DNA from 2 places in the Marinomonas sp. FW-1 genome. Region 1 is predicted to be linked to the other one. Evidence: riboswitches for the same ligand, from Rfam matches in the RefSeq annotation. Region 1 holds a riboswitch; the other holds the start of a gene.

Region 1 (3,419 bases):
GCATATTAAAAAACACGTGGGCCAATAAAATTCCAACCAATCCATACAAGGGAATTTGCACACCCAATATGTGACTCAGCCAGCCCGTGCGACCATACACCACGACCAAGCCTAAAATAGCCACAATGGTTGGCACAACCATAGAAATTGAGAATAACTGCAGTAACGCTGAGCGCCCATAAAATGAGCGATGGATAAGACAAGAGGCTACAGGTATAGCGATAAGTAAACTGATACCACTACTGAGCAGTGCCTGCCATAAAGAAAAGCGAACCACTCGCCAAAGGTAAGGTTGTTGCAAGTAACCGACCCAAGACGGAAGATCACTGTAACGCAAAAGAGCTGCCAGACTGGCAGCTCCTACTAACAAGAAAACACCAACACCTATTAATGCTGGCGTGAGCCTTTTGATCGTGTGAAAAAAGAGCAAATTAGTTCCTGTTATCGCGTTGTCGCATTCAACCATTCATCAATCCAAGCCTTACGGTTTTGTGCAACGTCTTTCGCAGGCAGAACCAAACTCTTAGTTGGCTTTAAAGCATCATCAAATGCGGATGGTAACTTTTCATCCAGCTTAACAACTGGCAGCATCCAGTTTCCTGTCGCTACAGTCGATTGGAAACCTGGCTGCAGAATAAACTGCATAAAACGCTTAGCCAACGCAGGATTAGGCGCGCTTTTCATCATTGCTGCCACTTCAATTTGTGGATAAAGCCCTTCACTGGCAGAGGCTGCTTTATACTTTTCCTCACCTTCGGCCACAATGTGGTATGCAGGAGAAGTCGTATAGCTCAACACGACATCCGCCTCACCTTTCAAAAACAAACCATAAGCGTCAGACCAACCTTTCGTCACAGTAACGGTATGACTTGCTAAACGCTCCCAAGCATCAGCTGCCTCATCACCATACACAGACTTCATCCACAACAATAAACCTAAACCTGGGGTACTGGTTCGTGGGTCTTGATAAATAACTCGAAGGTCTTGATTGTCTACTACGTCTTTCAAACTGGTTGGTGGATTTGAAAGCGTTTCAGAATTGTACACAAAAGCAAAATGCCCCTGATCAAATGGCACAAAGATGTTATCAGACCAACCGCCATCAATCGTCACAGCAGAAGTATCAACAGAATGATTTGCCAGCAGACCAGTGTCTTTCGCAGCCTCCATTAGGTTAAGGTCTAACCCCAAAAGCACGTCCGCTTGAGACGATTTCCCTTCAAGCTGCGCTCTAGATAAAATCCCCCCTGAAGAATCCAATGCAACGAAATTGACTTCGCAAGCACACTCTTTTTCAAAGTTAGCTTTTATCTTAGGGCCCGGGCCCCAATCAGATGCAAAGGCATCATAGGTATAAACATTCAAGGTGTCTGCTGATAAAGCCACAGGCGAAATGGTAAGGCCAAAAGCAATAAATGAAGCGGATAAGGTAGAGGTTAACGAAAGTAATTGCAAAGTGTCGCTCCTAAAATAAGTGAGCGGCGTACAGGGGAAACGGCAAGTATGATGGTTAATGACAACGAGTGTCAGTTATTTCACTTGCTATCTCGATTCCTACGCCAGCATGATCTGGATCAGGTTCGGTGGGTTAGCAGAAAATCTGCTTCTCAGCTCTAGCATTGACTAAACACTAGAACACCCCATGAGATATTGAGCGCTTATTGTAAAGAGTCGCTTAACGGAAGTCTATTTCGCTAAGCACTCTCGTCACAGCACCTTGATTTTTTTCAGCGAAACGTAATGCCGACTGACCAAGTCGGAATCGTTGAGACGATTGCCCAGCAAGATCCACAACCACTTTTTCTAACTGTGCCTCATCCTGACAACGGATGGCACCGTTTACTTGTAAAAGCTGTTCGGTAATATCCAGAAAGTTGAACGTATATGGACCAACCAAAATCGCTTTACCAAGTAAGGCCGGTTCAATGGGATTATGGCCACCCCGTTTAATCAAGCTACCGCCAACAAAAGCGATATCAGCTGCCTGATAGTAATACATCAGCTCTCCCATAGAGTCACCTATCACGACATCAAACTGACGCCATTGATCTGGTGGGGTTTGACTACGCAATGCTACACGTTCAAAAAATTGCTCTGCCAACGCTTTCACCGCTTCAAACCGTTCCGGATGACGCGGAACCAATATTAATAACGCATCAGGTTGCTTTTCCAACAAGGCTTTGTGAATACGCAAAAGCAATTCATCTTCACCCTGATGAGTACTGCCTCCCACCCAAACAAATCGAGAGCCTAGCTGACTACGCCAATTAGCCTGAAATACTTCAGGAGGAACAGCAAGATCAAATTTAATACTTCCTGTGACAAGCACTCTCTTTGCCCCCATCGCCTCAAAGCGCACAGCATCCGCTTGCGCATGAGCCAAAAAGCAATCAGGCAAAGCGAATAAAGGACGCGAGATAATTGAGAACTTCTGGTAGCGTTGAAAAGAACGTTCACTTAATCGAGCATTTAGCACTTCTACTCGCAACCCACGTTGTTTTGCGAGTTGTAATAAATTCGGCCAAAGCTCAGTTTCAACAACCAGAAGGTGCTTACAGGAAAGTTTTTTAAGCGCTCTTTTTACACTAGAACGCCAATCCATAGGCAGATATCGATGCTCTGCAAAAGGAAAAGTTTTAACCACTTGTTCGGCACCCGTTGGGGTCATAGTAGTAATTAATAACTTTTTCGTAGGACACTTTTCACGCCACTGAAGCACTAAAGGGCGAACGGCAAGCACCTCACCCACAGACGCACAATGAATCCATAAATCGGCTTCTACTGAGGGCCAAAAGCCAAATGCTTCATTCGCTCTATAATTCGCATAGTCTTTTTTAAAACGTCGAATTTTCAACAGCACAAGCGGCGAAAAGATATGAATCAGAATACGGTAAAGCCACATAATTAGGCTGTCGTCTCACTAAACTGCTGATTGTGAAGTTGAGCGTAAGCTCCGTTCATCGCCAACAACTCACTATGGGAGCCTTGCTCAATAATTTCCCCATGGTCAACCACTGCAATAATATCGGCGTTTTCAATGGTTGATAATCGATGAGCAATAGCAATCGTTGTACGATTTTCCATCAAGCCATCTAAAGCGGCCTGAATGGCTCGTTCAGATTCCGTATCCAATGCTGAAGTAGCCTCATCTAGAATTAAAATTGGCGCATTTTTCAAAATAGCTCGCGCAATGGCTATACGCTGACGTTGACCACCAGAAAGCAATACACCATTTTCACCAACCATAGTATCTAAGCCATGATCAAGCTCTTGAATAAAACCCCAAGCATTCGCTGCTTTCGCGGCATCAATTACAGCGTCATCGTCAGCATCACTTAAGTGGCCATAAGCAATATTTTCGCGAATTGTACCATTGAACAAAACGACTTGTTGGTTAACTAAAGCAATATTAGAACGCA
Region 2 (3,419 bases), 1.2 Mb from region 1:
GTCACGAATTTGTGCTCCTGGGTGGCCTTTGGCCAAATCCGCAGCATGAGCGGCAATTTTGTAGGTAATCAAACCTTGCTTAACATCTTCTTTGTTTGGCAAGCCAAGATGCTCTTTTGGCGTCACATAACACAGCATCGCACAGCCGTACCAACCAATTTGTGCTGCGCCAATGCCAGATGTAATGTGATCGTAGCCCGGTGCGATGTCTTGTGTTAATGGCCCTAAGGTGTAAAACGGTGCCTCATGACAATGCTTCAACTGTTCTGTCATGTTCTCTTCGATCAGCTGCATCGGCACGTGCCCAGGACCTTCGATCATCACTTGCACATCGTATTCCCAAGCGATTTTCGTTAGCTCACCCAAAGTACGTAGCTCCGACATTTGCGCTTCATCATTGGCATCCATAATTGACCCCGGACGCAGACCGTCCCCAAGTGACAAAGCCACATCGTAGGCCGCACACAATTCACAAATTTCACGAAAACGCTCATACAAGAAGCTTTCTTTATGATGCGCTAAGCACCACTTCGCCATAATGGAACCGCCACGAGAAACAATGCCAGTTAAACGTTTGGCCGTCATAGGGACATAGCGCAACAAAACGCCGGCGTGAATGGTAAAATAATCCACACCTTGCTCTGCTTGTTCGATCAAGGTGTCGCGGAAAACTTCCCAGTTCAGATCTTCAGCCACACCCTCCACTTTTTCCAACGCCTGATAAATCGGTACAGTTCCAATAGGCACAGGCGAGTTTCGCAGTATCCACTCGCGGGTTTCGTGAATGTTTTTTCCTGTCGACAAATCCATCACCGTATCCGCGCCCCAACGAGTCGACCAAACAAGTTTCTCTACTTCTTCCTCAATGGATGACGTTACCGCCGAGTTACCGATATTGGCGTTCACCTTAACCAAAAAGTTACGACCAATGATCATAGGTTCAGATTCAGGGTGGTTGATGTTGTTAGGAATAATAGCGCGCCCCCTTGCGACTTCATCCCGAACAAATTCTGGTGTGATACGTGTTTGCAAATTCGCCCCAAAGCTTTGCCCTGGATGCTGCTTCAATAGTAATTCGCTCTTAATGGCATCGATATTTTGATTTTCACGTAAAGCAATGTATTCCATTTCTGGTGTCACAATACCTTGACGAGCGTAGTGCATTTGCGTCACGCACTTACCTTGGCGCGCTTTACGTACTTTAGGCAACGCCTTAAAACGCAGTTCATCAAGTGCCGAGTTTTCTAAACGTGATTGGGCAAATTCAGACGACACGCCAGACAGTATCTCGGTGTCTTCACGCTTATCAATCCAAGCAGCTCGCATTGGTGCCAAGCCGCGATACACATCGATATTTTCCTCCGGATCAGCATAAGGTCCAGAACAGTCGTAAACGTAAATAGCCTCATTAGGTTCAAAGGTTAGGTTGTCTGGATCTGAGCCAATGGGCGTATCAGTCAAATTGATTTTACGCATTGGAACGCGAATAGAGTCATCCGAACCGGTTAGATATATGCGCTCGGACGCGGGAAAAGGTTTGGCTTGCAAGGACTCAATAAAAGATTTGGCAGCTTGACGCGTTTCTTCTCGAGACTGCTTTTTTGAAAGTTTGGTTGGTTTTTCTTGTGGTTCGTTAGTAGCCGACATAAGCATTTCCCTTATTATTAAAATGGAGAATTGCTTGTCTGGGGTGCTGTTTTACAGGCAAACGCAATGCTGGCGTTAATTTGCAAAACATGAACCCTGAATTTTATTTGAAAAGAATGCTTAGAAATAAGACAGCATCGATTCCATAAAAATCAGGAGTTCATTCGATGCAGAAAAGAAAAATTGAGACTTTCTTGTTTCCTACGCGGGTTTTAACCCGATCAGGTTCTGCGGATCCCGCACTTAATTATGCGATCTCAGCCAAATGGCACTCCGACAAGTAGGGCTGAGTATACTCAGTCTTATCGGAATGTAAACACCCACGTTTTAAGTGGGTGTTTAACAAAAACAAACGTTGTGAATCTATTCGCCTTGCATTTCCAACGCCATTTTATAGAGGTAATTTTTCTTCTCACCCGTCAATTTGGCTGCCATAGCCGCGGCTTGCTTAACCGGCAGATCTTCTAACAAAATGGTCAGAATACGTTTCGCTTCTAGCTCTGCTTCATTACCGCTTTCTTGGGTAAAACTCAGCATAACAACAAATTCACCACGCATTTGGTTGGCATCTTCGTCGAATTTGGCAAGAATCTCAGCTGCCGTGCCTGATAGAAACGTCTCGAATGTTTTGGTAACTTCACGTGCCAAAACAAGCTGCGCGTCCTCACCATACACTTTTTGCACATCCGTTATAGAATCATAGACCCGATGAGTAGATTCATAAAAAACCACGGTGCCAGTTTGCTTTTTCCAAGACTCAAATAAGTCACAGCGTCCTTTCGATTTAGCGGGCACAAAGCCTGCAAAAAAGAACTGATCGGTAGGCAAACCAGAGGCACACAATGCTGAAATCAATGCACAAGCGCCAGGAATTGGCACAACTTTATGACCTAACTCACGTAAAGCATGCACCACATGATAGCCAGGATCTGAAATCAAAGGCGTTCCAGCGTCCGATACCAAAGCCACACTTTTTCCTTCATCAAGCAAGCTGGCAACATAGTTCGCTTTATCTTTTTCATTATGGTCGTGAATAGAAAATAATTTTGCTTCAATGGCAAAATGATTCAGCAAACGTCGTGTGTGCCGAGTATCTTCTGCAGCGATATAGTCTACATCGCGTAAAGTTTGTTCAGCTCGTTTACTGAAATCGTCTAGATTACCAATTGGGGTCGCAACTATGTACAGCGACCCTCTCGCATCATCAGAACTATGTGGTAACATGTTGCCTCTTTTATTTGTCATTTTATAAGCTTATGAGCCTAATTAATTACCGCATCATATCATTAACTCTTTGCAGTGTGCTGTTAAGTGCCTGTAATTCCATGAATTTAAACATGGAACAACAAACTGCAGCTCAAAAAGCCAACATGAAGGCAAAGCAAGAAAACACTTTGCCAGCAAGCATTTATCATCCAAGAAAAACATCAGATGTTTCTGAAGAACTTGCCAACAGCTTCTCGTCAGCAAGAAGTCTTTATGAACAAGGTGAATTCCAACAGGCTTTAGATGTACTTGAGAGTGACGTTCTCACTAAGACCTCTTCACTTCGTTTTTCTGGCTATTTGTTAGCAGCACAGGCCGCCGCGCAATTAGACAGCGCCATCGATGCCATGAATTATCTAGCTCAAGCTGATACCTTGGCCGCTGCTCGTCACCCAGATAATCAAAACAACCTAAAAGAAACCAAAGCCAGCATTCTCGCACACTTTGGTAACTGGTTAGACGTCGTTAAACTTCGTATGGATTTGTCTTTTAACCTTCCTCTAAAT

Evidence for each region. Region 1 has a riboswitch for thiamine pyrophosphate ahead of thiB (thiamine ABC transporter substrate binding subunit). Riboswitches for the same ligand answer to the same signal wherever they lie in the genome.
Region 2: linked by a shared signal. The riboswitch ahead of thiC (phosphomethylpyrimidine synthase ThiC) and the one ahead of thiB (thiamine ABC transporter substrate binding subunit) in region 1 are both predicted to bind thiamine pyrophosphate.

The regions. Positions count from the first base shown of each region.
Region 1 covers NZ_CP025987.1:955,634-959,052, reverse strand. The annotation lists gene C1X04_RS18625 (ABC transporter permease subunit) at 1-430, opposite strand, end outside; gene thiB (thiamine ABC transporter substrate binding subunit) at 442-1,455, opposite strand; TPP riboswitch at 1,534-1,653, opposite strand; gene C1X04_RS04435 (3-deoxy-D-manno-octulosonic acid transferase) at 1,676-2,902, opposite strand; gene msbA (lipid A export permease/ATP-binding protein MsbA) at 2,905-3,419, opposite strand, start outside.
Region 2 covers NZ_CP025987.1:2,199,896-2,203,314, forward strand. The annotation lists gene thiC (phosphomethylpyrimidine synthase ThiC) at 1-1,647, opposite strand, end outside; TPP riboswitch at 1,829-1,933, opposite strand; gene rsmI (16S rRNA (cytidine(1402)-2'-O)-methyltransferase) at 2,011-2,871, opposite strand; gene C1X04_RS10310 (penicillin-binding protein activator) at 2,985-3,419, shown strand, end outside.